Regions from separate parts of the Streptomyces sp. NPDC012474 genome, predicted to be linked through region 3. Evidence: riboswitches for the same ligand, from Rfam matches in the RefSeq annotation. Region 3 holds a riboswitch; each other region holds the start of a gene.
The links. A riboswitch is a leader RNA that binds a small molecule or an ion and turns the genes downstream of it on or off. The one in region 3 is predicted to bind thiamine pyrophosphate.
Positions count from the first base shown of each region.

Region 1: linked by a shared signal. The riboswitch ahead of thiO (glycine oxidase ThiO) and the one ahead of thiC (phosphomethylpyrimidine synthase ThiC) in region 3 are both predicted to bind thiamine pyrophosphate.
Region 2: linked by a shared signal. The riboswitch ahead of ACFY9S_RS24155 (thiamine ABC transporter substrate-binding protein) and the one ahead of thiC (phosphomethylpyrimidine synthase ThiC) in region 3 are both predicted to bind thiamine pyrophosphate.

Region 1 covers NZ_JBIBEP010000005.1:406,287-416,645, reverse strand. Annotated here, with positions in the region: gene ACFY9S_RS14820 (class II 3-deoxy-7-phosphoheptulonate synthase) at 1-995, shown strand, start outside; gene ACFY9S_RS14815 ((2Fe-2S)-binding protein) at 1,162-1,395, shown strand; gene bfr (bacterioferritin) at 1,427-1,903, opposite strand; gene ACFY9S_RS14805 (molybdopterin-dependent oxidoreductase) at 2,079-2,729, shown strand; gene ACFY9S_RS14800 (deoxyribonuclease IV) at 2,754-3,632, opposite strand; gene pknB (Stk1 family PASTA domain-containing Ser/Thr kinase) at 3,691-5,631, opposite strand; gene ACFY9S_RS14790 (thiazole synthase) at 5,725-6,522, opposite strand; gene thiS (sulfur carrier protein ThiS) at 6,525-6,725, opposite strand; gene thiO (glycine oxidase ThiO) at 6,722-7,891, opposite strand; TPP riboswitch at 7,889-8,000, opposite strand; gene ACFY9S_RS14775 (hypothetical protein) at 8,053-8,403, shown strand; gene ACFY9S_RS14770 (FAD-dependent oxidoreductase) at 8,436-9,677, shown strand; gene ACFY9S_RS14765 (Rv2175c family DNA-binding protein) at 9,789-10,154, shown strand.
Region 2 covers NZ_JBIBEP010000011.1:155,010-165,368, reverse strand. Annotated here, with positions in the region: gene ACFY9S_RS24190 (hypothetical protein) at 1-571, shown strand, start outside; gene ACFY9S_RS24185 (VOC family protein) at 687-1,094, shown strand; gene ACFY9S_RS24180 (LOG family protein) at 1,119-2,240, shown strand; gene ACFY9S_RS24175 (LAETG motif-containing sortase-dependent surface protein) at 2,394-3,077, shown strand; gene ACFY9S_RS24170 (maleylpyruvate isomerase N-terminal domain-containing protein) at 3,138-3,935, opposite strand; gene ACFY9S_RS24165 (ATP-binding cassette domain-containing protein) at 4,164-5,183, opposite strand; gene ACFY9S_RS24160 (ABC transporter permease subunit) at 5,183-6,784, opposite strand; gene ACFY9S_RS24155 (thiamine ABC transporter substrate-binding protein) at 6,823-7,860, opposite strand; TPP riboswitch at 7,985-8,091, opposite strand; gene rlmN (23S rRNA (adenine(2503)-C(2))-methyltransferase RlmN) at 8,116-9,222, opposite strand; gene ACFY9S_RS24145 (hypothetical protein) at 9,463-9,615, shown strand; gene ACFY9S_RS24140 (hypothetical protein) at 9,846-10,310, shown strand.
Region 3 covers NZ_JBIBEP010000002.1:496,131-506,489, reverse strand. Annotated here, with positions in the region: gene ACFY9S_RS07135 (cytochrome ubiquinol oxidase subunit I) at 1-643, opposite strand, end outside; gene ACFY9S_RS07130 (cyclophilin-like fold protein) at 793-1,185, shown strand; gene hisC (histidinol-phosphate transaminase) at 1,202-2,281, opposite strand; gene ACFY9S_RS07120 (substrate-binding domain-containing protein) at 2,714-3,826, shown strand; gene ACFY9S_RS07115 (metallophosphoesterase) at 4,106-5,197, shown strand; gene ACFY9S_RS07110 (hypothetical protein) at 5,381-6,247, shown strand; gene thiC (phosphomethylpyrimidine synthase ThiC) at 6,363-8,147, opposite strand; TPP riboswitch at 8,140-8,329, opposite strand; gene ACFY9S_RS07100 (YibE/F family protein) at 8,402-10,132, shown strand.

The DNA of each region.
Region 1 (10,359 bases), on a different contig from region 3:
AGCCGCGCTCCAAGCCGACCGAGACCCGCGACGGCGTGACGCTGCCGACCTACCGCGGCGACTCCGTCAACGGCTTCGACTTCACCGAGGCCGCGCGCATCCCGGACCCCGAGCGGCTGAAGCGGATGTACCACGCGTCCGCCTCCACCCTGAACCTGGTGCGCGCCTTCACCACCGGCGGCTACGCCGACCTGCGCCAGGTGCACGCCTGGAACCAGGACTTCGTCAAGTCGTCCCCGTCGGGGCAGCGCTACGAGCAGCTGGCGCGCGAGATCGACAACGCGCTGAACTTCATGCACGCCTGCGGGACCGACCCGGAGGAGTTCAAGACGGTCGAGTTCTACGCCTCGCACGAGGCGCTGCTGCTCGACTACGAGTCCGCGCTGACCAGGGTCGACTCGCGCACCGGGCAGCTGTACGACGTCTCCGGCCACATGGTGTGGATCGGTGAGCGCACCCGGCAGCTGGACCACGCGCACATCGAGTTCGCCTCGAAGATCCGCAACCCCGTCGGCATCAAGCTGGGTCCGACGACCACCGCCGAGGACGCTCTGCAGTACATCGAGCGCCTCGACCCCGAGCGGGAGCCGGGCCGGCTGACGTTCATCGTCCGCATGGGCGCCGACAAGGTCCGCGACAAGCTCCCCGAGCTGGTCGAGAAGGTCACCGCCTCGGGTGCCACCGTCGCCTGGATCACCGACCCGATGCACGGCAACACCTACGAGGCGGCCTCCGGGCACAAGACCCGCCGCTTCGACGACGTGCTCGACGAGGTCAAGGGCTTCTTCGAGGTCCACAAGGCCCTCGGCACCCATCCGGGTGGCATCCACGTGGAGCTCACCGGCGACGACGTCACCGAGTGCGTGGGCGGCGGCGACGAGATCTTCGTCGACGATCTGCACCAGCGCTACGAGACGGCCTGCGACCCGCGGCTCAACCGCAGCCAGTCGCTGGACCTGGCGTTCCTCGTGGCCGAGATGTACAGGGACCAGTGACGTACAGGGGCCAGTGACGGGGCTGCCTGTTACCGGGGCATGGACTGGGGCGCGGATCACACGATCCGCGCCCCTCTCCACTTTTGCGCTCCGGACCCGACGGGTAAGGTTAGGTTAGCCTCACCGATCAACGGGGACGGCGCCATCTGAGAACGACCCGTCGGAGGTGAACCGCGTGTACGTCTGCAGTTGCTTCGGGATCACCGAGCAGCAGGTCAAGCAGCACGCGGACGGCGGCGCCTGCACCCCCCGCCAGATAGCCTCCGCCTGCAAGGCGGGCACGGACTGCGGGTCCTGTGTGCGCCGTATCCAGGCCATCCTCGGCAGAGGAGCCTGCCCGCGCCGTGAACTGGCCGACCGGGGCGAGCAGGTGCTCACGGAGCTGGAAGACGCCGCCTGACGGCAGGTCCTTGCTGTTTGGGACAACACTTCTAGCTCGGCTGCTCGATCTGCTGCGCGAGGTACAGCGCCTCGCCGAGCTTGTCGATCAGCTCCAGCTGCGTGTCCAGGTAGTCGATGTGGTGCTCCTCGTCCTCCAGGATCGACTCGAAGAGGTTCGCGGACGTGACGTCGCCCTTGCTGCGCATCACCTCGATGCCGCGCCTGAGCCGGTCGATGGCCTCGACCTCGACCTGCCGGTCCGCCTGGAACATCTCGGTGACCGTCTGGCCGACCCGTACATGGAAGAGCCGCTGGTAATTGGGCAGGCCGTCCAGCATGAGAATGCGTTCGGTGATCTTGTCCGCGTGCTTCATCTCATCGATGGACTCTTCACGCGTGTACTTGGCGAGCTTGGTCCAGCCCTTGTTGTCCTGGATCCGGTAATGCAGCCAGTACTGGTTGATCGCCGTCAGCTCGCCGGTCAGCTGCTCGTTGAGGAATTCGAGGACCTCGGGGTCGCCCTGCATCGCAGAGGCTCCTTCCACGCGGTGGAACTGGCAGGTTGCGCCGCATGATTCCACTGGTGAAGAAGATCGTCCAGTAAGTCTCCACTTACTAAGTAAGGGCATGCTTAGTTGAGTTTGTCCTTTTTCGCGGTGGGCCCGGTCAGGGGCATCACCCGAGGTCTGTCAGGATGGAGTCATGGGTCAGCCGCTGGAACACCAATCGGGAGAAGGGCGCGATCCAGCAGGAGCGACGCAGCCGGAGCTGCCCCCGGGACAGCGGCTGCAACGCGGCTGGCCGGTCACGCACTACGGGCCCGTCCCCAAGTTCCGGCCCGAGCGCTGGGAGTTCCGGGTCTTCGGCGCCACCGCCGGCGGCGGCAAGCACTGCTGGACCCACGAGGAGTTCACGGCCCTGCCCCACACCACCGTGGTGGCCGATCTGCACTGCGTGACGAAGTTCAGCATGCTGGGCGCCGAGTGGGGCGGCATCCCCGCGCGCACGCTCCTCGACCTCGCCCCGCCCGCCGCCGACGTCACCCATGTGATGGTGTGGGCCGAGTACGGATTCAGCTCCAACCTGCGGCTGTCCGACTTCGCCGACGAACAGGTCCTCTTCGCCACCCACAAGGACGGCGAACTGCTCACCGCCGAGCACGGCTTCCCACTGCGCCTGATAGTGCCCCACCTCTACGCCTGGAAGGGCCCCAAGTGGGTGCGCGGCGTGGAGTACATGACCGCAGACCGGCGGGGCTTCTGGGAGGAGCGCGGCTACCACAACGTCGGCGACCCCTGGCAGGAGCAGCGTTACTCGTACCAGGAGGAGCCCGGGGACGGCCCCGGCCTCTGACGGGCCCGGTCGTCGCTGTCGCGCTCAGCCCTCGCGCAGCTTCTTCAGTCGCTCCACGTCGGCCGCATGCCCCTGCTTGCCGCCCGGCGTCTCGATGATCAGCGGCACTCCCTCGGTCGCGGGGTGGGTCATCAGGGCACGGAACGGGTCCTCGCCGATGTGGCCGACACCGATGTTCTCGTGCCGGTCCTTGTGGGCGCCCACCACGTCCTTGGAGTCGTTGGCGTGGATCAGCTTCAGCCGGCCCTCGCCGACCGTGTCCACCAGCAGGTCCAGCGTCTGCTGCATGCCGCTCGGGCCGGTCAGGTCGTGCCCGGCGGCGAAGATGTGACAGGTGTCCAGGCACACACCGAGCATCGGGTGGGCGTCCAGCGCCTCGAAGTACGGGCCGAAGTCCCAGGTCCGCGAGCACAGCGAGGCGCCCTGCCCGGCCGTCGACTCCAGCAGCAGGAACGGGTCGTCGTCGTGGGTCAGCTCGTCCAGCAGCGGCAGCAGGTGCTCCCGTACCTGCTTCAGCGCCACGGACCGCTCCCGGCCGCCGGTCGCGCTGCCCGTGTGCACGACCACGCCGAGCGCCCCGATCTCGCGCCCGCGCCGCAGCGAGTGCCGCAGCGACTCCACCGACCGCTCCACGGTCGCCTCGGTGTGCGAGCCGAAGTTGATCAGGTAGGGGGCGTGCACATAGGCCGGGACCGACTCGGCCGCGCACGCGGCGCGGAACGCCTCGTCCTGTTTCGGGTTTCCGGTCGGCGTGGCCCAGCCGCGCGGGTTGGCGACGAAGACCTGGACGGCCTCCGCCTTCAGGTCACGGGCGTACGACAGGCCTACGGAATGGAGCCCGCCGGCCACGGGGACGTGGCCGCCCACGGGGTTGCGGGAGGGGCCGGACAGCTGACTTTTCACCCGTTCAGGGTGTCATGCGTCCGGCCCTGCCCCGTCCACGGGCCGCCGCCCGCGCCTCTCACCTGATCTTGATGGTGATCGTCGAGCCCTTGGGTGCCGTCGCACCGCCGTCGACGGACTGGCTCTTGACCTCGTCCCCGAACAGGCCGAGCAGCCCGCGGTCCTCGTCGACCTGGAACCCGGCACCCTCCAACGCCCGCGTGGCGTCCTCGACGCTGTCGCCGACCACGTCCGGGACCTCGACCATCTCGGGGCCCTTCGACAGCGTCAGCGTCACGGTGTCGCCCTCGGCCGCCGGGCCGCCGGACTTCGGCGCCTGCCGGACGACCTGGCCCTTGTCGTACTCGGAGGAGTTGACCCGCTCGGTGGCGATCTTCACCTTGAGGCCGGCCTCCGTCAGCGCGGACCTCGCGTCGGCCTCGTCCGAGCCGGTGACGTCGGGGATGTCGATCGGGCTGCCCTTGCTGACGACCAGCGCGACGGCCGTGCCCGCACGCACCTTCGTGCCGTCGGCCGGGCGCGCGGAGATCACCGAACCGCGCGGCACGTCGTCGCTGAACTTCCGGGTGACCATGCCCGGCTCCAGCCCGTCCTCCTTCAGCTGGGCCCGCGCCTTGTCCAGCTTCTGGCCCGCCAGGGCGGGCACGCGCGCGGTCTCGGGGCCGTCGGAGATGGTGAACGACACGGAGTCGTGGAGGCGGATACGGGTGCCCTGCTCGGGGTACATGCCCATGATCGTGCCGCGCTTGACGGTGTCGCTGTGGGCGTGGCTGACCTCGCCGACCTCCAGACCCGCGTCCTGCAGCCGGTCCTCGGCCTCGTCCTGGGTCTTCGAAAGCAGCGGCGGGACCTTGGTGAACTGGCCGGAGTTGATGTACCAGATCCCGGCGCCGAGGCCGAGCACGAGCAGAACGGCCACGACGATGGCCGCCGGGCCGCGCCGGAATCCCGGGCGGCGGCGCCGGGACGGCGGGGGCGGCGGCGGGGACGCGAACCGGCTGGTGCGGTCGAGGGCGGCCGCTGAGGCCTCCTGGTCCTCGTTCACCGGCAGCGGGCGCGGTGTGGTCAGGGCGCGCGGGATCACGGTCGTCCGGTCGTCGCCGTTGTCGTGGTCCACCGCGAGCGCCTGCGGGGGCACCGCGTCCAGCTGGTCCTCGCTCAGCCGGCCGCGTCCGTCGCGGACCCGTGCGAGCAGTGCCACCGCGTCGTGCGGGCGGACGGCCGGGGTGCGGGCCGTCGCGGAGGCCACCATCTCGTCCAGCTCGTACGCCATGCCGGGCACGGCGGCCGAGGGCGGGGGCACGTCCTCGTGCAGGTGCTTGTAGAGGATCACGGCGGGGGAGTCCCCGTCGTGCGGCTTGTCGCCGGTCAGCATCTCGTACAGCATCACGCCGCACGCGTACACGTCGACGCGGGTGTCTGCGGTGCCGTCCTCTATCTGCTCCGGGGCGAGGTACGAGACCGTGCCGAGGACGGTGCCGGTGGTGTTCGTCACCGTGTCCACCGCCCGGACCAGACCGAAGTCGGCGACCTTGACCCGGCCGTCGTCCCCTATGAGGACGTTCTCGGGCTTCATGTCACGGTGCACGAACCCGGCGCGGTGGGCGGCGCCCAGCGCGGCCAGCACCGGCTCCAGGATGTCCAGGGCGGCGCGCGGCTGCAGGGCACCGCGCTCGCGCAGCACGTCGCGCAGGGTGCAGCCCGCCACGTACTCCATCGCCAGGTACACGTACGAGCCGTCGGTGCCCTGGTCGAAGACCTGCACCACGTTCGGGTGGGCCAGCCGGGCCACCGACTTCGCCTCGCGGATGAACCGCTCGACGAACGAGGCGTCGACCGCGAGCGAGGGGTGCATCACCTTGAGCGCGAGAACCCGGTCGAGCCGGGTGTCCACGGCCCGGTAGACCGTGGCCATCCCGCCGACCGCGATCCGCGCGTCGATGCGGTACCGGCCGTCGAGCACCTGCCCGACCAAGGGGTCTTGAAGGGTCGTGTCCACGCAGGCGAGTGTACGAGCCACGACCGACAGCCCCGTCCCCCTGCCTGATTTCGCGGCGGGACTGCAGCCGACCTGTGACGTGTGTCCCGAGCCCTACCGGAAAGCGGGCCGCTCCGGGTCCAGGGCGGCCATTCCCTCCGGCGGAGACGACGCCTCCGCGAAATGCCGCCGTGGGATACGCCCGGCCCGGAACGCCAGCCGCCCCGCCTCCACCGCGTGCCGCATGGCCTCGGCCATCAGCACGGGCTCCTGCGCCCGCGTCACCGCCGAGGCGAGCATCACACCCGCACACCCCAGCTCCATCGCCAGCGCAGCGTCCGACGCCGTACCGGCACCGGCGTCCAGGATCACCGGCACGCGCGCGTGCTCGACGATCAGCTGGAAGTTGTGCGGGTTGCGGATCCCCAGACCGGAGCCGATCGGCGAACCCAGCGGCATGATCGCCGCACAGCCCGCATCCTCCAGTTTCCGCGCCAGCACCGGGTCGTCGTTGGTGTACGGCAGCACCGTGAACCCGTCGTCGACCAGCGTCTCGGCCGCCTCCAGCGTCTCGATGGGGTCGGGCAGCAGCGTGCGCTCGTCGGCGATGACCTCCAGTTTGATCAGGTCGGTGCCGAGGGCCTCGCGCGCGAGGCGGGCCGTGAGGACGGCCTCGCCGGCGGTGAAGCAGCCCGCCGTGTTGGGCAGCACCCGGATGCCAAGACGGTCGAGGACGGACAGCACCGAGCCGTGCACCGAGGCGTTCACCCGGCGCATGGCGACCGTCGTCAGCTCCGTCCCGGACGCGACCAGCGACCGCTCCAGCACGTCGAGGCTGGGCGCCCCGCCCGTGCCCATGATCAGACGGGACGTGAGGGACGTACCGCCGAGGACAAACGGATCGTCGGCCATGGTCAGCCTCCCTGGACGGCTGTGAGGACTTCCACGCGGTCTCCCTCGGAGAGGGGGGTGGCGGGCCACCGCGTGCGCGGGACGACGGTTTCGTTGAGGGCGGCGGCCACGCCCGAGGGCGAGGCCGTGAGCGACCTCACGACGGTGTCGAGAGCGGTGCCGGGCCGGACGTCCCGGGGCTCCCCGTTGACGGAGATGTTCATGCGGGCTGCTCCGTGAGTGCGGTGGTACTGAAGCGCTTCGGGGTGAAGGGCCGGGCCTCCTCCGGGAGTTCGCCTGTGGCCAGGGCGTGCGCCAGGGCGTCGCCGGTCACCGGCGTGAGCAGGACGCCGTTGCGGTAGTGCCCGGTGGCCAGCAGCAGGCCTTCCAGGCCGGTCGGGCCGAGCAGGGGCGCGTTGTCGGGGGAGCCGGGCCGCAGCCCGGCCCGGGTCTCGGTGAGCGGCAGCTCGGTGATGCCCGGCACCAGTTCGTGCGCGTCCCGCAGCAGCTCGTACACACCGCCCGCGGTCACGGTGGTGTCCCAGCCGAGCTCCTCGCTCGTGGCCCCGACGACGAGTTCGCCGCTCTCGCGCGGCACCAGGTAGACGTGGCTGCCGCGCACGACCGCGCGCACGGTACGGCTCAGGAACGGCCCGTGCCGCGGCGGCATCGTCAGCCGAACGACCTGCCCCTTCACCGGCCGCACGGGAGGCAGCACGTCCTCCGGGACACCGTCGAGCCGCCCGCTGAGGCTGCCTCCGGCGAGCACCACCTGCCCGGCGGCCGCCGCGGTCCCGTCGGCCAGAACGACACCCGTGACCCGGTCCCGTACGACGGTCAGCCGCTGCGCCCACACCCGGTGGAAGACCACGCCCGCCCGCTCGCAGGCGGCGACCAGGGCACCGGCCAGCCGCCGGGGGTCGATCTGGTGATCGCCGTCGACCCGCAGCCCGCCGCGCACGCCCGGCGCGAGCATCGGCTCCAGGCGCCGGCACTCGCGCCCGGACAGCCACTGCGACTCCAGGCCCGACTGCTGTTGCAGGGCGTGCAGTTCACGCAGATGGGCCCGGTCGTCGGCGTCCAGCGCGACGGCGAGCGTGCCGCAGCGGCGGTAGCCGAGGTCCTGGCCGGTCAGCTCGGTGAGCTCGGCGGCGAAGTCCGGGTAGCGCCGGGCGGAGGCGAGGTTCAGGCCGAGCAGGGTCTGCTCGCCGTAGTGCAGTTCCGTGACGGCGGCCAGCATGCCGGCCGCGACCTGCGCGGCCCCGCCGCCCGGCTCGGGATCGACGACGGCCGTGGCGAACCCGCGCTGCGCGGCCCGCCAGGCCGTGACCAGGCCGATGATCCCGCCCCCGACGACCAGGACGTCTGACGATGTGGACGTAGGCGACATGGGCGTCCAGCCCCTCCCTTCGCCGGCATGACCCGGATCAGGTTCGTACGGTCGGAGGCCGCCAGCCTCCCTCTCAGCCCGGTGCGTCCGGGCTCCCGCGAGTGCTTTACGTTGGCCACCCTAGCCCGATGCCCCGTGCCGCAGTAAGGGAGCCTCCGCCCATGCCCCGATCCCTCGACGGTCTCGTCCTCGCCCCGGTCGCCGACCAGGCACCGGGCCAGGTGGGCACCCGCACCCGCTTCACGTACCACGAGCGGGAGGGCGAGATCTGGGCCGAGTACGCGGGCGGCGACGTCGTACGCGGGCACCTCGTGGGTACCCGTGAAGGTGACCGGCTGGACTTCCGGTACGTCCAGCTGAAGCGGGACGGGACCACCTCCTCGGGGCACTGCGTGTCGGCGGTCGTGGAGCTGCCCGACGGGCGGGTGCGACTGGAGGAGACCTGGGAGTGGGAGTCCGGGCAGGGCAGCGGCACGAGCGTTGTGGAGCAGGTCACGGCGTATGAGGACTGACTGACAATACGTCAGGTGTCTATGGTGATCAGGTGAGCGAGCAGACGCAGGAACCAGGTTCGTCCGCGCCGCGGCGCGTCGTCGTGGCGGGTGCGGGCATGGCCGGGGTGCAGACCGCCGTCGCCCTGCGCGAGCGGGGCTTCCCCGGCGAAGTGATCCTGCTCGGCGCCGAGCCTCACCAGCCCTACGACCGGCCCCCGTTGTCCAAGGCCGTGCTGCTCGGCAAATCCGAGGGTTCCGCCTTCGACATCGACTTCGAAGCCCTCGGCGTCGAACTGCGGCTCGGCTGCGAGGTGCTGGGCCTGCGCCCGGGCGACCACGAGCTCGACACCGCGGACGGGCCCGTGCCGTACGACGTCCTGGTCGTCGCGACCGGCGCCGAACCGGTCCGGCTGCCCGGCGCGGAGGGCGTCCCCGGCGTGCATCTGCTGCGCACCCTGGACGACGCCGAGCGGCTGCGGCCGGTGCTGGCCCGGCGGCACGACATCGTGGTCGTCGGCGCGGGCTGGATCGGAGCGGAGTTCGCCACGGCCGCGCGCGAGGCGGGCTGCGCGGTGACCGTCGTGGAGGCCGCGGAACGGCCGCTCGCCGCAGCGCTGCCCGCCGAGGTCGCCACCCCGATGACCGGCTGGTACGCCGACGCGGGCGTGCTCCTGCGGACGCATGCGCGCGTGGCGAGCGTCGAGCCGGGCGCGGTACTCCTGGACGACGGATCACGGCTGCCCGCGGGCGCGGTCGTCGTCGGCATCGGGGCCCGCCCCGCGACGGCCTGGCTGGCCGGCTCCGGGATCGAGCTCGGTGCGCACGGTGAGATCGTGGCCGACGAGCATCTGCGCACGTCCGTGCCGGACGTGTACGCCGTCGGCGACTGCGCCTCCTTCCCCTCAGGACGCTACGGCGAGCGCCTGCTGGTCCACCACTGGGACAACGCCCTCCAGGGGCCGCGCACGGTCGCCGTGAACATCGTCGGCCGGGCCACGGGGGAGGCCCCGGCGGTGTACGACCCGGTGCCGTACTTCTGGTCCGAGCAGTTCGGGCGATTCGTCCAGTACGTCGGGCACCACGCGGCCGCGGACACGATCCTGTGGCGGGGCGATCCCACAGGACCGGCATGGACGGTCTGCTGGCTGCGCGGTGAGCGGCTGGTCGCGCTGCTGGCGGTGGGCCGGCCCCGGGACCTGGCGCAGGGCCGCCGCCTGATCGAGTCGGGTACCGCGATGAATCCGGTGCTGCTGGCGGATCCGGCAAGGCCCATGAAGGCGGCGACGGCCTGAGCTCGGGCGCCCTCGTGGAGCGACCCGGGCGGCGCTTCCGGGTCCGGCGCGTCCGCTCTCGTGGACCGGGTCGGCTTCCGACTGTCGGTGGCAGATGGCAGGCTGGTTTCCGTGACCGAGATTGACGCAAAGATCGATGCTCTCGTCCCCGCCTGGCTCACCCTCCCCGACATCGCCGAACAGTTCGGCGTCGAGGTGACGCGTGTGCGGCAGCTGGTCAAGGACGGCCAGCTCATCGCCGTACGCCGCGGTGAGAACCGCGCGCTGCACGTCCCCGACGCCTTCATCGACGGGGACAAGGTCGTCAAGGGCCTGTCCGGGACCCTGACGCTCCTGCGGGACGACGGCTTCACGGACGAAGAGATGCTGGAGTGGCTCTTCACCCTCGACCCCAGCCTGCCCGGCACCCCCGCGCAGGCGCTCAGCGAGAACCGCGGCACGGAGGTGAAGCGCCGCGCCCAGGCGCTCGCCGTCTGACCCGGCCTCGACCGGCCAACCGTCCGGTGCCGCGTGAGCGGGGCCGGACCTGAACGACCGCCCGAGTGGGGGCCGTGGCCCGAGGGGCCACGGCCCGGGGTGGCTCGCGCCCGTCAGGGTGGTGCACGCCGCCGTAGGCGTGGTCCGCGCCTGTCAGGGCGGTGCACGCTCCCGGAGGAGCCGCGGGGCTGCCACCGGAGACCTG
Region 2 (10,359 bases), on a different contig from region 3:
CATCACCGTGCTGGCCGCGGGCCTCGCCGTGGTGAGCTACACGGGCCGTACCAGTCCGACACCCCCCGACCTCTCCTTCTCCGGCGCCTCCCCGGGCGTGCTGGCGGGCTGGGCGCTGGCCGCCGTCGGCCTGGCCCTGGCCGGTCCGGGCCTGACCCATCTGTGCGGACGGCTGCTCCAGGCGGCCCGCCCCGGCGCCCTGCGGCTCCTGGCCGGCCGCATCCTCATGGCGGAAGCCGTCCGCATCGGGCGCCCCCTGGGCGTCGTCTGCGCGGTGCTGTCCGCCGCCTGGGCCATGGCACTGCTGCACGCCCCGGACGGGCTCTCTCTCGGCCCGCTCACCACCCTCGGCGTGCTGCTCGTGACCGGCTGCACCACGGCGACGCTCCTCACGGCGGCCGTCGAGGCCAGGCAGGCCCGCGCCGGCACCACCGCCGCGCTGATGCGGCTCGGCGCCCCCGCCACGACACTGCGCGGCGCCGCCGCCCTCCGCGCGGGCGCGCTGCTCGCCGTGTTCGGTCCGCTCACCCTGACGGTCGCCGAACTGGCGGCGCTCCCCCTGGCACGCTGAGTCCCGCGGCGGCCGGAAAACCCGTACGAAAAACATCTCCGTGCGGCGATGAGTTCCGGCGGGGCGCCCGGTCTATACCCGCGTAACGACACGCACTTGATGGGAGAGACCTCGCATGTACCAGCAGATGATCTTCGTGAACCTGTGCACCGGCGACCTCGGCGCCTCCAAGAAGTTCTTCACGGAGCTGGGCTTCACGATCAACGAGCAGTTCAGCGACGACACCACCGCCTCGGTCGTGATCAGCGAGACCATCGTGGTGATGGTGCACACCAAGGAGAAGTACGCGCAGTTCACCAAGAAGGACATCGTGGACTCGACGAAGACCAGCGAGGTGCTGCTCGCGCTGAGCGCCGAGAGCCGCGAGAAGGTCGACGAGCTGGTCGAGAAGGCAGTCGCGGCGGGCGGTTCGGTCTCCGGCGAGACCCAGGACCACGGCTTCATGTACGGCCGCGCCTTCGACGACCTGGACGGCCACACCTTCGAGGTCGTGTGGATGGACCCGGCGGCCGTCCAGGGCTGACGGCGGCTGTGCCAGCATGGGCGCGTGCAGACGATGCCCGCCCATGCGGCCCACCACGACGACCGTGAGATCGAGACCCTCGAGGAGTTCGACGCGACCGTCTCGGCGCGGGGCACCCTCGCCGGATACCGCGTCCAGGCCGTCGATCTGACGGACCGTACCCGCGAGCTGCTCACCACGGACACGGCGGACGCGGTCTTCCTCGGCTGCGCGATGCGTGAGGACGCGGCCGCGAAGGTCCGCGGCGACGGCGCCCTGGTCTTCCCTCCGGTCCCGGGCCTGCCGTTCGACCCGTACCGCGGCCTGGTCTACTCGCCGGACGAACTCTTCGCGTCGCTGGCCGACGGCTACGAGGCCACGCCCGACGCCCTCGCCTACGCCTGGTTCCAGCGCACGAAGGCGGACCGCGACATCCACGCGTCGATGCTGCGCTCGATCCACGACGACTCCGTCTCGGACGCGCTCGACGAACTCCTGTCCGGCGCCCGGGTCGTGGGCGTCATGGGCGGCCACGCGATGGCCCGCGGCACCGAGGAGTACGCGGGCGCGGCGCGCCTCGGCCGGGAGCTGGCCCGCGCCGGCTTCACGATCGCCACCGGCGGCGGCCCGGGCGCGATGGAGGCGGCGAACCTCGGCGCGTACGCCGCCCCGTTCGGTGACGAGATGCTCAGCGAGTCGCTCGAACTCCTCGGCAAAACACCGCACTTCACCCCGTCGATCACCCAGTGGGCCGCGGCCGCCTTCGAGGTGCGCACCCGCTGGCCGCAGGGCGGCCGTTCGGTCGGCATCCCGACCTGGTTCTACGGCCACGAGCCGCCGAACGCCTTCGCCTCCCACATCGCCAAGTACTTCGCCAACGCCACCCGCGAGGACGGCCTGCTGGCCCGGTCCGACGCGGGTGTGGTGTTCCTGCCGGGCGCCGCCGGGACCGTACAGGAGATCTTCGACAACGCGACGCCCAACTACTACCAATCGCGCGGCGAGCCGACGCCCATGGTGCTGGTGAACCGCGTGCACTGGACGGAGAAGCTGCCCGCGTGGCCGCTGCTCCGGTCGCTGGCCCAGGGCCGCTCGATGGAGGCGCGCATCGCGCTGGTGGACCGGATCGAGGAGGCACCGGAGGCGCTGAAACGTCTCGGCGGTTAATAAGAAGGCAAAGCAAGTGCTTGCAACCTGCATATGCGTTGACACTGCTTATGCAGCGCTTATAGACCTGTGAGCCTCCGGTAGTGCTGATGTCCTGTCAACACTGCCTCAACCCCCCGCTTGAGCAATCCTGTAAGGACAAACGTGGCAGCTCTGTCCGTATCCCGCCGCGCACGTGCCGTGCGCGTCCTCGGTGTCGTCTCCGCCTCGGCCGCGCTCGCGCTCGGTACCGCCGGCAACGCGCTCGCCTGCGACATCAGCGAGTTCTCCGCCGAGGCGAAGTGCGATGGCGACAAGGGCGTCATCACCGTCACCGATGTCGACCCCGCCGGCATCGCGGCGACGGTCACCGTGTACCTGGAGAACAACGGTGCCGACGTCAAGAAGGTCGGCGAACAGGAGGTGAAGGGCTCGCGCGAGGGCACCACCATCACCTTCGCCGAGAACTGGAAGCCGAACGCCGAGTACCGCATCCACGTCAAGGCCGCCGGGTACGTCGACGAGGACATCAAGCCGAACCTCGTCACCCCGGCCACGGCCTGCAAGAAGGAAGAGGAGGAGCCTCCGGCTTCGACTCCCCCGGCGACGCCGACCCCGTCGGCGTCCCCCTCCAAGCCGGCCGAGAAGAGCGAGAACCCGGCTCCGGAACCGTCGGAGAGCCAGAGCACCTCGCCGGCGGGCAACGTGCCCGCCCCGGCCGGTGACTCCAACCTCGCCGAGACCGGTGCCGACTCCAACACCGGGATCATCGCCGGCATCGCGGCGGCCCTGGTCGTCGTCGGTGGCGGTGCGGTGTTCTTCGGCATGCGCCGTCGCGGGGCGAGCAGCGACAGCTGACGCCCGCGGCACACACCGGGACGTGGCCCGCCCCCGGCCGGGGGCGGGCCACGTCCCGTCTCAGCCGAAGGTGGCCCGCTCCAGCCAGAACTCCAGCAACTCCCGCTCGCCCAGGACCTCCAGCTCCTTCGCGTCCAGCGGCAGCCGGCGGTAGAACGCGAGCAGCACGAAGGTGAGCGGCCCGCGCAGGGCGACCGTGGCCTTCTCGTGGCCCCGGCGCCAGCGGACACCGTCCTCGGTGAGCTCGACGACCCATTCGGCGTTCAGGTCCGGTCCGGTGTCGGTGGCGTGCAGATGGATGCTGCGGCCGGGGCCGACCAGTTCCCCCACCACGTCCTGCGGCTCCGTCCGCTGCACGTACTCCACGATCTGGAGCCATTCGTCGATGGCGTCGGCGGCGACCTCGGGCGCGACCTCGTAGGGCAGCCCTGCGGCCAGTGCGGCGTCGGCGCGGTGCACGGTGATCTCGTGCGTCATCCTGCGGGCCCAGAACCCCGAGCTCTGTATCCCGGCCCAGCCCCACACCTTCGCGTCCGGTCCGGCCTCCCGCAGCGTGGCGACGATCTGCTCGCCCGTCTCCGCCAGCCAGGCGTCCAGTGCGGCGGCGTCACCGGCGGCCTGCGGACCGGCCCCGCCCGGCACCCGCTCCTCGGGCACCTCTTCCACGGCCCGGGTCCGCACCATCAGCTCCGCCCAGCGCAGGGCGGCGCCCGTGTGCCGGACGAGTTCCTCCAGCGACCAGTCCGGGCAGGTCGGCACCGTACCGGACAGGTCTGCCCCCGAGGTCACCACCTGTCGCAACAGGACGATCTGGTGGGCGATTTCGTCGCAGTAACGGTCGTGCGCGAGTGGCGTCATGCCTCGCACCCTAAGGGGTCCTTTCACTATGACCGTCCGGGTCGCGCGGCCTGGCACCGCACCTCGCCGCGTTGCCGAAACGCCCACGTGGCTCCTCCCCCAAGCTCTCGGCTTCGCTCGAACAGGGGGGACCCCCATCGAAGCCGCTCCGGCGCCTTGCGATGCACGGCACCAGACCACGCGACCTGATCGGACGCTCATAGTGAAAGGACCCCTGAGCGGGGACGGTCAGCCGAGCACCACGATTTCGGCGGCGTCGAAATCCACGCCGACCTCGTCCCCGACCTCCGGTGCCGCCCGCAGCGCGCAGGCCGCCTCCAGGCGCGGGGCGTCCTCGGGCTGGAGGTGCACGGCGACATGGGTGCCCCGGAAGGTACGCGCGGCCACCGTGCAGCGCAGGCCCGAGTCGGCGGGCACCAGGTGCACTCCGGCGGGCCGCACCAACAGGGTCCGCGCGCCCTGCGGAGCACCCTCCGGCACCGGCACCTTGCCCCAGGGCGTGTCCGCGGCCTCCGCCCCGACCGTCGCCTCGACCACGTTCTCGAACCCGAGGAAGCGGGCGACGAACGCGTCGGCGGGCCGCTGCCACACCTCCAGGGGCGTACCCGACTGGGCGATCCGCCCGTCCCGCATCACCACGACCCGGTCGGCCAGCGCGAAGGCTTCCCCCTGGTCGTGCGTCACGGCGAGCACGGTCGTGCCGAGCCGGCCGAACAGTTCCCTCAGTTCGACGACCAGCCGCTCCCGCAGCGACCGGTCGAGCTGCCCCAGCGGCTCGTCCAGCATCAGCAGCCGTGGACTCGGTGCGAGGGCCCGGGCCAGGGCGACGCGCTGCTGCTCTCCGCCGGACAGCGCGGCGACGGCCCGGCGGCCCGCGCCCGGCAGCCCCACGAGGTCCAGCAACTCCTTGACCCCATCGGCCTGTTGCCGCTTCGACTCGCCGTGCATCCGCAGCCCGAAGGCCACGTTCGCGCCCACGTCCCGCTGCGGGAACAGCTGGTGGTCCTGGAACATCAGCCCGACGCCCCGCTTGTGCGCGGGTACGCCCGCCTGGTCGCGACCGTCGAGCACCAGCCGCCCGGAGTCGAGGGGTTGCAGCCCTGCCACCGCCCGCAGCAGGGTCGACTTGCCGCTGCCGCTCGGGCCGAGCACGCACACGATCTCGTGCTCGGCGACCTCCAGATCGACGGCGTCCAGCACCGCCCGCCCACCGAAACGGACCGTCGCGCCCCGCAGAGCCAGCAGCATCAGAACTCCCCCGTCCGGTCCGTGCGAAGCCTCTCCAGTACCAGCAGGGCCACCGCGCACACCACCATCAGAATCGTCGAAAGGGCCATCGCCTGGCCGTAGTTGAGGTCACCGGGGCGTCCGAGCAGCCGGGCCACGGCCACCGGCAGCGTCGGCCGGTCGGGCCGTGCGATGAACACCGTCGCGCCGAACTCCCCGAGGGACACGGCGAAGGCGAACCCGGCCGCGATCAGCAGCGCCCGCCGCACGATCGGCAGGTCCACCTCCCGCCACACCCGCCAGGGCGAGGCCCCCAGCACGGAGGCCGCCTCCCGCAGCCGGACGTCCACCGCCCTCAGCACGGGCAGCATGGTCCGTACGACGAACGGCACCCCGACCAGGGCCTGCGCGAGCGGCACCAGGATCCAGGAGGACCTGAGGTCCAGCGGCGGCTCGTCGAGGGAGATCAGGAACCCGAAGCCGACGGTCACCGCCGATACCCCGAGCGGCAGCATCAGCAGCGCGTCGAAGCCGCGCACGAACCGCCCGGCGTCCCGGCGGGTGAGCGCGACCGCGGCGAGAGAGCCGATCACCACGGCGATCAGGGTGGCGGCGACGGCGTACGACAGGGAGTTGCCGATCGCCTCGATCGGCGGGACCAGGAAAACTCCGCCGTCCTCGCTGGTCAGCGCCCGGTAGTAGCCGAAGCCCGGCGCGCCCAGGGACCGCTGCACCAGGACGGCGAGCGGCAGCACGAGCAGCACGGCGACGGTGACGAGCACCCCGCCCAGCAGCGCCCACTGCCCCGCGCCACGCGGCCGGCGCGCCGTCACGGACGCGTCCACCAGCCGCAGTGCGGTCTCCCGCCGCCGCACGGTCCAGGCGTGCAGGGCGAGGATGGCGCCCACCGCGACGAACTGGATGAGGGTCAGCACGGCCGCCGTCGACAGGTCGAAGATCTCCGACGTCTGCCGGTAGATCTCCACCTCCAGGGTGGAGAAGGTGGGTCCGCCGAGGATCTGCACGACACCGAAGGAGGTGAAGGTGAACAGGAAGACCATGAGCGCGGCAGCGGCCACGGCCGGGGCGAGGGCAGGGAGCGTGACCTGCCGCCAGGCCCTCAGCGGAGACGCCCCGAGCATCCGCGCGGCCTCCTCCTGCCGCGGGTCCAGCTGCGCCCAGAGCCCGCCGACCGTCCGGACGACGACCGCGTAGTTGAAGAAGACGTGCGCGAGCAGGATCGCCCACACGGTGGTGTCCAGCCGTACGCCCCACTGCTCGTCGAGCAGCCCGCCCCGCCCGACCAGCGCCAGGAACGCCGTACCGACGACGACCGTCGGCAGCACGAAGGGCACGGTCACGACCGCCCGCAGGACCTGCTTGCCCGGGAAGTGGAAACGCGCGAAGACGTACGCGCCGGGGAGCGCGACGATCAGTGTGAGCGCGGTGGAGACGAACGCCTGCCAGGTGGTGAACCACAGCACGTGCCGGACGTCGGACTGCGCCAGTACCTCCCCGATCCGCCCGAGGTGCCAGGTCCCGTCGGCCTTCAGGCCGCGCGCGACGATCGCGGCGACGGGGTAGGCGAAGAAGACCGCGAAGAACGCGACGGGCACGGCCAGCAGGCCGGACCGAGCCGCCGCGCTCCGCCTCCGGGCGGCTACTTCAGTACGAGTGAGGTCCACGACTTGACCCACTGGTCACGGTGGTCGGCGATCTTCGCCGGGTCCATGGTCTCCGGGTCCTTCGCCTGCGGCCCGTACTTCACGAACTCCGGCGGCACCTGGACGCCCTCGCGCACCGGGTACACGAACATGTTCATCGGCATGTCCTCCTGGAACCTCTTGCCGACGAGGAAGTCGAGGAGGGCCTTGCCGCCCTTGGTGTTCTTGGCGTTGCTGAGCAGCCCCGCGTACTCGACCTGCCGGAAGCAGGTGCCCTCGGCGACCCCGGTCGGCGCCGTGCCGGGCCTGGGGTCGGCGAAGACGACCTCGGCGGGCGGCGAGGAGGCGTACGACACGACGAGCGGCCGGTCGCCCTTGGCCTTCCTGCCGCCGGCCGAGCCGGAGAACTCCTCGTTGTAGGCCTGCTCCCAGCCGTCGACGACCTTCACGCCGTTGGCCTTGAGCTTCTTCCAGTAGCCCTCCCAGCCGGAGTCGCCGTACTTCGCGGCGGTGCCGAGCAGGAAGCCGAGGCCGGGCGAGGAGGCGGAGGCGTTCTCGGTCACGAGCAGGTTCCTGTACTGCGGCTTCACCAGGTCGTCGAAGCTCTTCGGCGGCTCCAGCTTTTGGTCGGCGAAGTACTTCTTGTCGTAGTTGACACAGATGTCGCCGGTGTCGACGGGCGTGACACGGTGCTTGTCCTGGTCGACCCGGTACTCCGCCTTGATCCGGTCCGATCCCTTCGCCTCGTACGACTGGAAGAGGCCGTTGTCGAGGGCGCGGGACAGCAGGGTGTTGTCGACGCCGAAGAGGACGTCGCCCTGCGGGTTGTCCTTGGTCAGGATGGCCTTGTTCACGGCCTGCCCGGCGTCGCCGTCCTTGAGGACCCTGACCTTGTAGCCGGACTGCTTCTCGAAGGCCGCCATGACGTCCTTGGACGCGGCCCACGAGTCGTGGCTGACGAGCGTCACGGTCTTGGAGTCGCCGGATCCCTGGCCGCCGTCGGACGACCCGCACGCGGCGAGCGTGCCGGACATGCCGAGCGCGACGGCCGCCGCCGCCAGCCGCTTGATGTTGTTGCCCACTGGATTCCTCCTGGAGTGACCAGGAGAAGACGCGGCCCTGCCCGGGACCTCCGGGGTCCCGGGCAGGGCGCAACAGCTCGAGTGATGACCGATCTCCCTACCCAGAATGACCTGGGCCAGGTTCGGAGGGTCTGCGGCCGTGTGCCGCACTCTCAGCGCTGTGGCGCTCCCCTGTCGGAATATGCAGATGTTCTTATGGCGGTCAGACTACCGTTCGGTGGCCGCGAGCTGACCACACGCCCCGTCGATCTCCTGACCACGGGTGTCCCGGATCGTCACCGGCACACCATGGGCGGCGATCGCCTCCACGAACGCCTTCTCGTCCTCGGGCCGGGAGGCGGTCCATTTGGAGCCGGGTGTCGGGTTCAGCGGAATCAGGTTCACGTGCACGGGTTTGCCCTTGAGCAGCCGCCCGAGCCGGTCACCCCGCCAGGCCTGGTCGTTGATGTCCCGGATCAGCGCGTACTCGATGGACAGCCGCCGCCCCGACCTGGCGCTGTACTCGAAACCGGAGTCCAGCACCTCCCGGACCTTCCAGCGCGTGTTCACCGGCACGAGCGTGTCGCGCAGCTCGTCATCGGGGGCGTGCAGCGAGATGGCGAGGCGGCACTTGAAGCCCTCGTCGGAGAACCGGTGGATGGCCGGGACGAGCCCGACCGTCGAGACGGTGATGCCGCGCTGCGAGAGCCCCAGCCCGTCGGGCTCGGGGTCGGTGAGCCGCCGGATGGATCCGACGACCCGGTTGTAGTTGGCGAGCGGCTCACCCATGCCCATGAAGACGATGTTGCTGAGCCGCGCGGGACCGCCGGGAACCTCTCCGTCCCGCAGGGCCCGCATCCCGTCCACGATCTGATGGACGATCTCGGCGGTGGACAGGTTCCGGTCGAGGCCCGCCTGCCCGGTGGCACAGAACGGGCAGTTCATCCCGCACCCGGCCTGGGAGCTGATGCACATGGTCACCCGGTCCGGGTAGCGCATCAGCACGGACTCGACGAGCGTCCCGTCGAACAGCCGCCACAGCGTCTTGCGGGTGGTGCCCTGGTCGGTCGACAGATGCCGCACGACGGTCATCAGCTCGGGCAGCAGCGCCTCCTGCAGCCGCCCCCGGGCACCGGCCGGAATATCGGTCCACTGCTCCGGATCATGCGCGTACCGCGCGAAGTAGTGCTGCGAGAGCTGCTTGGCACGAAACGGCTTCTCCCCGACAGCGGCAACGGCCTCCTTGCGCTCGGCAGGAGTGAGATCGGCAAGATGCCGCGGCGGCTTCTTGGCTCCGCGGGGGGCGACGAATGTGAGTTCTCCGGGTGCAGGCATAACCCTCCCAGTGTCGCAGATCAACTCGGGGAGCCCAGGCCAGAGCGGGGTGGGGGTGGTCACCTGTGGGTGCCGCCCGTCGGCGTTGGTCGGCTTCGGACGGTCCAGGGACGGCCCAGGGACACCTGCTCCGGAGATGGGACGATCTCTCCGGAGGGGTGCGAGTGGACATGCTTGAGCTGATGGAGTGGCTGGCCGCGCGCGGAGTCACGACCGTCTTCAAGGTCGACGCCGGAGCGCATGGTCGAACGGAGGACGGCCTGGATGGTCATCGTCAGTGGTGGGCCGCTCGGCGAGGACTCGGTCTTCCGCTCTGACCTGGCCACGGCAGACGCCTGCCTTGACTCGTTGCTCGCGCACCTGGAGGGCAAGGGCCTGTCACCGCTCGCATGATCAGCATGACCAGTGCGGGCGTTGCCGGCGCTCGTAGCATTCGGCGAGTCGGGCATCCCGAGTGATCTCGAAAACCGGCGTGGCAGCGTTGTCACCGTGGGTCCAAATCCCACCGCCTCTGCGTGGTGAGCAGTGAGAACGGCCCCTGACCTGTGACTCCGGTCGGGGGCCGTTCTCATGCTGAGGCCCGCACACTGTGCACCCGCGTCTGACGCTTGTACCGTTCCGAAGTGGCCTGGATATCACTGCTTGCAACACTTACTGGTGGCGTGATTGCTCTGGGATCGGCACTTCTCGTGGAGCACAGAAGGGCGCGACGAGAGGCGGTGTCCGAGTGGCATAGGACACGGCGGGAGCTCTACTCAAGGTTTCTCGCGGCCCATGCCCAAGCTGGCAGCGATCTGCGGAACATTGCCGCCACGTCCGGCCTCGATGCGGGCGAGCGGTACCGGCTGACGCGGTCGGCCTACACCCACTGCTACGCATCACGCCATGAGTTGGAGCTCCTCGCGCCGCCCTCCGTCGTTCGCCCGGCTGAGGAATGCAGTCGGGCAGTGCGAATGATGCGCGATGCCGTGAGCGAGGGGGCGCGCCTTGACAGCGATGCGTTCGAGGAACTGACACGCAGGTACCTGGAACTGCGTCTGGAGACCAGAGGTGCCATGCGCTCGGACATCTCGGCGGACAACGACTGAGCTGCTTCGGGCTTTCGCCTGCGCTACGACGTTCGGCCTTGCCGAACCA
Region 3 (10,359 bases):
GCTTCTTGCGGACTATGTGGAAGGCCGCGATGCCGACCATGAAGGCGCCGCCGGTCAGGAAGGCCGCTGTGAGCGTGTGGAAGACCTGGGCGAGCGCGGTGTTCTGGGTGAGCACCAGCCAGAAGTCGGTGAGCTCGGCCCGACCCTTCGCCTCGTTGATCCGGTAGCCCACCGGGTGCTGCATCCAGGAGTTGGCCGCGAGGATGAAGTAGGCCGACAGGATCGTGCCGATCGAGACCATCCATATACAGGCCAGGTGGATCTTCTTCGGCAGCTTGTCCCAGCCGAAGATCCACAGGCCGATGAAGGTCGACTCGAAGAAGAAGGCGATCAGGGCCTCGAAGGCCAGTGGCGCACCGAACACGTCACCGACGAAGCGCGAGTAGTCGGACCAGTTCATGCCGAACTGGAACTCCTGCACGATGCCGGTGACCACACCCATCGCGATGTTGATCAGGAAGAGCTTGCCCCAGAACTTCGTCGCTCGGAGGTACTTCTCCTTCTCCGTCCGCACCCAGGCCGTCTGCAGACCGGCCGTGAGCGCGGCCAGCGAGATCGTCAGGGGGACGAACAGAAAGTGGTAGACGGTGGTGATGCCGAACTGCCATCGCGCCAGGGTCTCCGGCGCCAAAGCCAGGTCCACGTCGCCGCTCCTTACCTACGCTTGTGAAAGCGTTCACATTCACAAGCCATTATGCAGCACGGACTTTCGAGCCCTGGAGGGGGTCCCCTGTCGCGCCGGTCACAACAGGCCCCTTGGCTGGAACTTCAACATATTGTTGAATTGATGGCATGCAGACACCGCCGCCACCACGGATACGGATCTCCTGGCCCGCGGGCCATCTCACGGCGTCGCTCGACGACACCCCGACCAGTCAGGCCCTCGCCAACGCGCTGCCTCTAGTGTCGACAGCGCGCACCTGGGGCGAGGAGGTGTACTTCGACACAGGAGTGTCGGTTTCACGTGAAACAGGCGCCCGCGAGGTCGTAGAGCCGGGCACCGTCGCCTTCTGGACCGACGGCGACGCCCTCGCCCTCCCGTACGGACCAACGCCGATCTCACAGGGTGACGAGTGCCGCCTCGCAAGCCCGTGCAATGTCCTCGGCCGTCTCGACGGCGACCCCGGCCTGCTCACGACAGTGCGGGACGGCGACCCCGTACGCGTGGAACTTCTGGACGCCTGACCTGGCGCGCTGAGCCCTACAGCTCCTTGCGGAACCCTTCCGACACCTTCAGGAAGATGTCGTTCGCCTCGGCCTCCCCGACCGTCACCCGCACACCCTCACCCGGGAACGGCCGGATCACCACGCCCGCCTGCTCGCATGCCTGCGCGAACGCGACCGTGCGCTCCCCCAGCCGCAGCCATACGAAGTTGGCCTGAGTCTCGGGCACAGTCCAGCCCTGCGAGCGCAGACCGTCGACCACGCGCGTGCGCTCGCACACCAGGGAGCCGACCCGGCCGAACAGTTCGTCCTCGGCCCGCAGTGAGGCGATCGCCGCCTCCTGCGCGAGCTGGCTCACGCCGAACGGCACTGCCGTCTTGCGCAGCGCCGCGGCCACCGGTTCATGGGCGATGGCGAAACCGACACGCAGGCCGGCGAGGCCGTACGCCTTCGAGAAGGTCCGCAGCACACAGACGTTGGGCCGGTCACGGTAGAGCTCGACGCCGTCCGGCACCTCGGGATCGCGAATGAACTCGCGGTAGGCCTCGTCGAGGACCACCAGCACATCACTGGGCACCCGGTCCAGGAACCGCTCCAGCTCGGCCCGCCGCACCACCGTGCCCGTGGGGTTGTTGGGGTTGCAGACGAAGATGAGCCGCGTCCGGTCGGTGATGGCGTCGGCCATCGCGTCGAGGTCGTGCACATCCCCGGGCGTCAGCGGCACCTGGACCGACCTCGCGCCGCTGATCTGCGTGATGATCGGATACGCCTCGAACGACCGCCAGGCGTAGATCACCTCGTCGCCCGGGCCGGAGGTGGCCTGGATCAGCTGCTGGGCGACACCGACCGAACCGGTACCGGTGGCCAGGTGGGCGAGAGGCACGCCGAACGCCTCGGACAGCTCGTTCATGAGCGCCGTACAGGCCATGTCCGGGTAGCGGTTGAAGGTGCAGGCCGCCGCCGTCACGGTCTCCATCACACCCGGCAGAGGCGGATACGGGTTCTCGTTGGAGGACAGCTTGTAGGCCACCGGACCACCTGCCGCGGCGGGCTTGCCGGGCTTGTAAGTGGGGATCCCCTCCAGCTCGGCGCGCAGCTTGGGGCTCGTCTCGCTCACCGCAGTCCTCCTCGTGAAGACCGGCGGCCCATGACCGCCGCCGACATCCATTACTCCTCACCTTATGAGGATTCGGCGCCGCTGCGTATAGCCACGACCGAGCAGCCGGGCCCCGACCTCTCCTGTCCCACCGGCAACAGGGGCATCGGCGCACCAAGGCGTACGAATCCGGGGGCGCGCCTCACATATATCTACGCGCCGGTGGTGCACGCCGTGGCGCGCATCCCTCGTGCAGGTGAGTTGAGACCTCTTCGCAACATCACCCACTTGGCAGGCCCGTGCGCGCCGACAAGACACGTACTGTCATGAGAGCGTTCAACGCCCTTGCTTTCCAAAGCAATTGGCAGTAAATGATCATGCAGAAACGTGCCTGTCAACGTGTGCATATGCGTCCGCACTACCCCACCGCATGAGCCCTACTATCGGCTCGCCATGACAGCAGCAGGGAAGCACCAGGTGAGCCGCGCGGAAACCTCACGGCGAGGCAGCAGGCCGGGTCGGGCGGGCATCAGAGACGTGGCCGCCGCAGCCGGAGTCTCCATCACGACCGTCTCCGACGCCCTCAACGGCAAGGGCCGGCTCCCGGACGCCACCCGGCGCCATGTCCGCGAGGTCGCCGACCGACTGGGCTATCGCCCCTCGGCGGCCGCCCGGACCCTCCGTACCGGCAAGTCGGGACTCATCGGCCTGACCGTGACCACATACGGGGATGAACCTTTCACCTTCACGGAGTTCGCGTACTTCGCGGAGATGGCGCGGGCCGCCACCTCCGCCGCGCTCGCCCGCGGCTACGCCCTCGTCATCCTGCCCGCGACCTCCCGCCACGACGTGTGGTCGAACGTCGCCCTGGACGGCACCGTCGTCATCGACCCCTCCGACCAGGACCCGGTCGTCGGTGAACTCGTCCGGCAGGGCCTGCCGGTCGTCTCCGACGGCCGCCCGGCCGGCGCCCTGCCGGTCACCGCCTGGGTCGACAACGACCACGAGGCCGCCGTCCTCGGCATCCTCGACCACCTGGCCGACGCCGGCGCCCGCCGGATCGGCCTGCTGACCGGCACGTCGACGGACACGTACACGCACCTGTCGACCACGGCGTACCTGCGCTGGTGCGAGCGAGTGGGCCAGGATCCGGTGCACGAGGCCTACCCGGCGCACGATCCCTGCGCGGGAGCCGTGGCCGCCGACCGGCTGCTCGCCCGGCCCGACCGGCCCGACGCGGTCTACGGACTGTTCGACCCGAACGGCACCGACCTGCTCGCCGCGGCCCGCCGCTACGGCCTGCGCGTCCCCGACGACCTGCTGCTGGTCTGCTGCAGCGAGTCCACCGTGTACGCCAACACCGAGCCACCGATCACCACGCTCTCCCTGAAGCCGCGCCGCATCGGCACGGCGGTGGTGCAACTCCTCATCGACGCCATCGAGGGACTGGAATCCGACCGGCCGGTGGAGCAGGTGATACCGACGGAGCTGATCGTGCGCACCTCGTCCCAGCGACGCTCGCCGCGCACGACGGTCAGCCCGCCGCGATCACCCGAGGAGACGTAGGTCCACTCACCCAGGTAAAGGGAAGGTCGTACTCCTGGGGAGAAACAGGGCCGGTCCCCCGGAGAGAAGGGATCGTTCTCGCGGAGAGCGGAAGAGCGGGGACGGTCACACGGTGGTCAAAGCCCGGTCCAATCGGGGCGAAAGCCGCGGTGAACTGGACTCTTGCTCTGATTCACCACCCCTGGGTCATCACATGGCGCGATCCGCATTCCTATGATGGGCCCACGACACCCGCGGGCCGCTACGACCAGGCAGTCCGATGCGGTGCAACGCGGCGCGATGGTGGAGGGGTCGATGACTCAGGGGGCCGGTCAGGGACCCGAGGTGGAGCGGACGGCGACGCTGCGCGACTTCCGGGTGCCCGCGTACGTCCACGAGGCCGGTCCGTACGTCCACAGCGTCCACCCCAGTGACGTCGCCCCGCCGCCCGAGGAGGCCTACCCCGAGGGGTACACGCCGACCGAGCGCGACCTTCCCGTCATCAACCGGGGTGACACTGTCCAGGTGACCGTGGATCCCGAGACCGCCGCCGCCCCGCAGGCCACCACCGGGCAGGGACCGCTGTACGTCGTCGGTGACGTGCACGGGTACCTCGACCAGCTGGTGTCGGCCCTCCAGGAGAAGGGCCTGCTCGACGCCGCCGGAAGCTGGTGCGCGGGCACCGCCCGGCTGTGGTTCCTCGGCGACTTCACCGACCGCGGGCCGGACGGCATCGGCGTCATCGACCTCGTGATGCGGCTGTCCGCCGAGGCCGCCGCGGCCGGCGGCTACTGCAAGGCGCTCATGGGCAACCACGAGCTGCTGCTGCTCGGCGCCAAGCGGTTCGGCGACACCCCCGTCAACTCCGGCGCGGGCACCGCCACCTTCCAGGCGGCGTGGCTCCTCAACGGCGGCCAGAAGACCGACATGGACCGCCTCCAGGACCACCACCTGCAGTGGATGTCGCGCCTTGACGCCATCGAGGAGGTCGACGGCCACCTGCTCGTCCACTCCGACACCACCGCCTACCTCGACTACGGCCGCTCCATCGAAGAGGTCAACGACACCGTCCGCGAGACGATCACCCGCAACGACGCGGACGAGGTCTGGGACCTGTTCCGCAAGTTCACCAAGCGGTTCTCCTTCCGCGACGAGGGCGGCGCGGACGCCGTGCGCTCCCTGCTCGATACGTACGGGGGCACCCGCATCGTTCACGGGCACAGCCCGATTCCGTATCTGCTGGGCGAGGTCGGCTCGGAGGACGACGAGGACGACCGCGACCCCGTGATCGAGGGACCGCACGTCTACGCCGACGGACTCGCCATCGCGATGGACGGTGGCGTGACCATGGCCGGAAAACTACTGGTCCAGCAACTGCCGCTGGATGCGTGAACGTTCACCGGGCAGGCGTTCCCCTTCGGAGGACCGGGCCGGTGAGGGGTCAATTTCGGTAAACCCCCTGTCACCGCATACCGTCACCGCTCTACCATCGGCTTATCCGTAGCAGGCTCCCCTCCGTTTCTGCCCGACGGCTCGTCAGCATGCCGAGCCCCAAGCCCTACGGAGCATCGGGGGATGCACATGAACAGCGTTCCGCAGCACCTGCTGAGCGAGGACCGCCAGGAATACGAGCGGATCCTCGATGAGGCGCTGCGCTCCGCACCACACCGTCCCGAACTGGCCGCTGTCGGTCAGCGGCTCAACCCCGAACAACTGCGCACCATGGCGCTGAACGCGACCGCGCTCATCACGGCGGCCGCATCGACCGAGTATCAGCACTACGTCAAGGTCCGCGACGAACTGCGACAACCGGCGTCGGCCGACTCGACGGCCGTGCGCGAGTCCGGTTCCGCCAGGCCCGGTACGGGCGCGTCGGGGCTCGCCGCCACCATGGGCGGGGTCGCCGAGACCGCCGGCGCGGGCGCCGTCGCCGTCGTCGCCGTCCTGGCGCCCGTCCTGGCCGGAACCGCCGCGGCGATCTTCCTGCTCGTCGGGTACATCCTGCGGATGCTCGACCCGGAGCAGGGATTCGCCCGCACCATGCTCACCACGGGCTGGGTGTTCGGCGCCGTGACCGCGGTCGCGATCCTCGTCGCCGCGGTGGGGCTACTGCTCACTGCCCTGCGCAACAAGCCCACGGCCGAAGGCGGACCGTACGGCGAACTGCGGGGCGAGGTGGTCCAGGCCAAGGAGGCCTGGCACGAGGCCCTGCTGGAACGCGGCATCCTGCCCTTCCTGCGGGAGGCCCTCGTCGACCCGGGCGCGGCGGCCGCACTGCACCACACGCCGTCGTCAACGCCGGTCAGCCGCATGCCGCACCTCGGCTACGGCCGCCCGGGGTTCACCAGCCCGGACGACGGCGACCGCGGCTCGCGCCCCAGCTTCAGCAGCCCGGACTACTCCAGCCCGGACTTCGGAGGGCCGGAGCACCAGCCGGAGTAACCCCCGCGTCGGGGCCCGTCCGGGCAGCGGACTCGAACGGGCGGACCCGCACGCGGACTCGAACGGGCGGACCCACAGGCCCGCGGCCCATCGGCCCCGGGCCTGCGCGGCAGGGTCAGTCCGCGATGGGCAGGTACACGCGGTTCCCGCTCGCCGCGAACTCCTTCGACTTCAGCGCCATGCCCTCCTCGATCTCGGTCCGTGTGCCGCCGTGTTCACGGCGGATATCCTGCGAGATCTTCATGCTGCAGAACTTGGGACCGCACATCGAGCAGAAGTGAGCCGTCTTGGCGGGCTCGGCGGGCAGGGTCTCGTCGTGGAACTCCCGTGCCGTGTCCGGGTCGAGGGCCAGATTGAACTGGTCCTCCCACCGGAACTCGAAGCGGGCGTCCGACAGCGCGTCGTCCCACTCCTGCGCACCCGGGTGTCCCTTGGCGAGGTCGGCTGCGTGGGCGGCGATCTTGTAGGTGATGACGCCCGTCTTGACGTCGTCACGGTTCGGCAGGCCCAGGTGCTCCTTGGGCGTGACGTAGCACAGCATCGCCGTGCCCCACCAGGCGATCATCGCGGCACCGATGCCGGAGGTGATGTGGTCGTACGCCGGTGCGACGTCCGTGGTCAGCGGGCCGAGCGTATAGAACGGAGCTTCATCGCAGATCTCCTGCTGAAGGTCGATGTTCTCCTTGATCTTGTGCATCGGGACGTGGCCCGGGCCCTCGATCATGGTCTGTACGTTGAAACGCTTCGCGATCCGGTTGAGTTCCCCGAGCGTACGCAACTCCGCGAACTGCGCCTCGTCGTTGGCGTCCGCGATCGAGCCGGGCCTGAGGCCGTCCCCGAGCGAGTACGTGACGTCGTACGCGGCGAGGATCTCGCAGAGTTCCTCGAAGTTCTCGTACAGGAACGACTCCTTGTGGTGCGCGAGGCACCAGGCAGCCATGATCGAGCCGCCGCGGGAGACGATGCCGGTCTTGCGGTTGGCGGTCAGCGGCACGTACGCCAGGCGCACGCCCGCGTGGACCGTCATGTAGTCCACGCCCTGCTCGGCCTGCTCGATGACCGTGTCCTTGTAGATCTCCCAGGTCAGTTCCTCGGCCCGGCCGTCGACCTTCTCCAGGGCCTGGTAGAGCGGCACGGTGCCGATGGGCACGGGGGAGTTGCGCAGGACCCACTCGCGCGTGGTGTGGATGTTGCGGCCGGTGGACAGGTCCATGACCGTGTCGGCGCCCCAGCGGGTCGCCCAGGTCATCTTCTCGACCTCCTCCTCGATGGAGGACGTCACAGCCGAGTTGCCGATGTTGGCGTTGACCTTCACCAGGAACCGCTTGCCGATGATCATCGGCTCGATCTCCGGGTGATTGACGTTGGCCGGCAGCACGGCCCGGCCTGCGGCGATCTCTTCACGCACGACCTCGGGTGCCACGTTCTCCCTGATGGCGACGTACTCCATCTCGGGCGTGATCTCTCCCCGGCGGGCGTACGCGAGCTGCGTGACCGCCTGCCCCTCCCTGCCGCGGCGCGGCTGACGCGGCCGACCGGGGAAGACGGCGTCCAGGTTGCGGAGGCCGCCGCGGGGCGAGGTGTGCTTGATGCCGTCGTCCTCGGGACGGACCGGGCGGCCCGCGTACTCCTCGGTGTCACCGCGAGCGATGATCCAGTTCTCGCGCAGGGGCGACAGGCCCCTGCGGACGTCGGTGTCGACGAGCGGATCGGTGTACGGGCCCGACGTGTCGTACAGGGCGACGGACTGGCCATTGGTGAGGTGCACCTGACGGACCGGCACGCGCAGGTCGGGGCGATTGCCTCCGATGTACGCCTTGTGCCAGCCGATGGACTTCCCGGCCTCCTCGGACTTCTCGTCCTCAACGGAGGCAGGCGTGCGTGCGTCCTTGTTGGTCATCAGACCTACTCCCTACGCCGGCATTACCCGGTAACAGGTTCGGCGGTCGACGCAGCGGTTTCCGTCCGGCGACGTTCCGTGTGAAACGTCACTCGACTCCGGCGATGTTTCATGTGAAACATCGCTGGGACGGAGGTCAGCGCCCTCTCAGCCCGGTGCTCCGAGCTCCCGCGTGTACAAAAGGTGCCTCCACGCTAGCGGCAATTCTGGCGCGGTGAACAGAGGGCCCCCCTCGTTCTTGCGATGATCGGTCGGTGACCACGACGCAGCGTCCCTCCCACCCACCGCCCGAGCCGCCCCACGGATCCGGCGCCGGAAACGGCAACGGCCATGGTGACGGTCATGATTCCGTCGCCGGAGGCGGGCAGGGGCAAGCCATGCGGCAGGGCCTCGGCCCCGGCCCCGGATACGGGCGTGACGGGCGTTTCAGCCCCTCGGGCCGCGGTGAGTACGGACCGAGCTTCGGTGACGGCCCGGGTGCCGGTTCGCACGGTGGTCATGACGCTCCAACGGGCGGTCCGGGTCCCGGCCACGGCCACGGCCCCGGTCGTGGGCCCGGTGGCGGCGACGGGCATGGCCACGGTGCCGGTGCCGGGAATGGCCATGGCGGAGATGACGGACACGGGCACGGTGGCGCCGACGGGAACGGTCATGGCGGAGGTGACGGGCACGGCTCCGCCCCGGGTGGCGGCCACGGGCATTCGCACAGCCACGGCCCGGCCACGCCCGTCTCCATGCATCTGCGCAAGGTCATCGCGGCGATCCTGATCCCGTTCGCCGCGGCGGTGCTGGTCGGTCTCGCCGTCCTGTGGCCGGGCGGCGCCCCGGCTCACGAGCGCACCGGCGTCGGCTTCGACCGGCAGACGCAGGATGCCACGGTCACCAAGGTGGTCGAGGTGAGCTGCAAGGAGGCCGGCGCTTCGGGCGTTCCGCCGACCGGCGACACCTCCACCGCTGAGGGTTCCTCCGCGGTGCAGCAGGAGAAGGGCACCTGCAAGCGGGCGACGATCCGGGTCGACAGCGGGGACGACAAGGGCCGTACGTTCACCGAGATCGTCCAGCCCGACCAGTCCCGCCAGCTGCAAGAGGGCCAGAAGGTCGTCGTCGCCTACGAGCCTTCGGCGCCGAAGGACCTGCAGTACTCGGTCACCGACGTCAACCGTCGGCTGCCCATGGCGCTACTCGCCGGCATCTTCGCCGTCGCCGTCGTGGTCGTCGGGCGGCTGCGGGGTGTCATGGCGTTGGTCGCACTGGCCATCAGCTTCATGGTGCTGAACTTCTTCATCCTGCCCGCGATCCTGCAGGGGTCGAACCCGCTGGTCGTGGCGGTGGTGGGCGCGAGTGCCATCATGCTCATCGCCCTCTACCTCTGTCATGGTCTGTCCGCCCGGACATCCGTGGCGGTGCTGGGCACCCTCATCTCGTTGCTGCTGATCGGCATCCTCGGCTCAGTCTTCATCGACTGGGCCGCACTCACCGGCAACACCGACGACAACACCGGTTTGATTCACGGCCTTTACCCGACGATCGACATGAGCGGTCTGCTGCTCGCCGGCATCATCATCGGCTCCCTGGGCGTGCTCGACGACGTGACGGTCACCCAGACCTCGGCGGTCTGGGAGCTGCACGAGGCCAATCCGTCGATGGGGTGGCGCGGGCTCTACCGCGCGGGCATCCGGATCGGCCGCGATCACATCGCCTCGGTCGTCAACACGCTCGTCCTCGCTTACGCGGGTGCCGCGCTGCCGCTGCTGCTGTTGTTCTCGATCGCGCAGAGCAGTGTGGGGACGGTCGCCAACAGCGAGCTGGTCGCGGAGGAGATCGTGCGCACGCTGGTCGGCTCGATCGGCCTGGTCGCCTCGGTGCCGGTCACCACGGCCCTGGCGGCGCTGGTGGTCTCGGCCGACCGGCCCGGCACGGAGCCCGCCAGGGAGGCCGCTGCGGTCCCGGCGCGCGGGGGGAGGGGCCGGCGCCGCAAGCGCTGACGCCTCTGCGCCTGTGGACGCCTGTGAAGGCCTGGGCCCCGGCGTCCGGCGCGGGGCCTGGACTCCCCGGCGCGGCGGCTGGATTCAAGGCGCGGCGCCCCGGCCCTCGGCGCGGCGGCCAGCTTCTCGGCATAGCGCCCCGGCGACCGGCGTGGCGCCCGGCTTCCGGCTCGTTGACCGCGAGCGTCTCGGCTCGACCGCCTGGGACCGCGAGAAGATCACCCGAC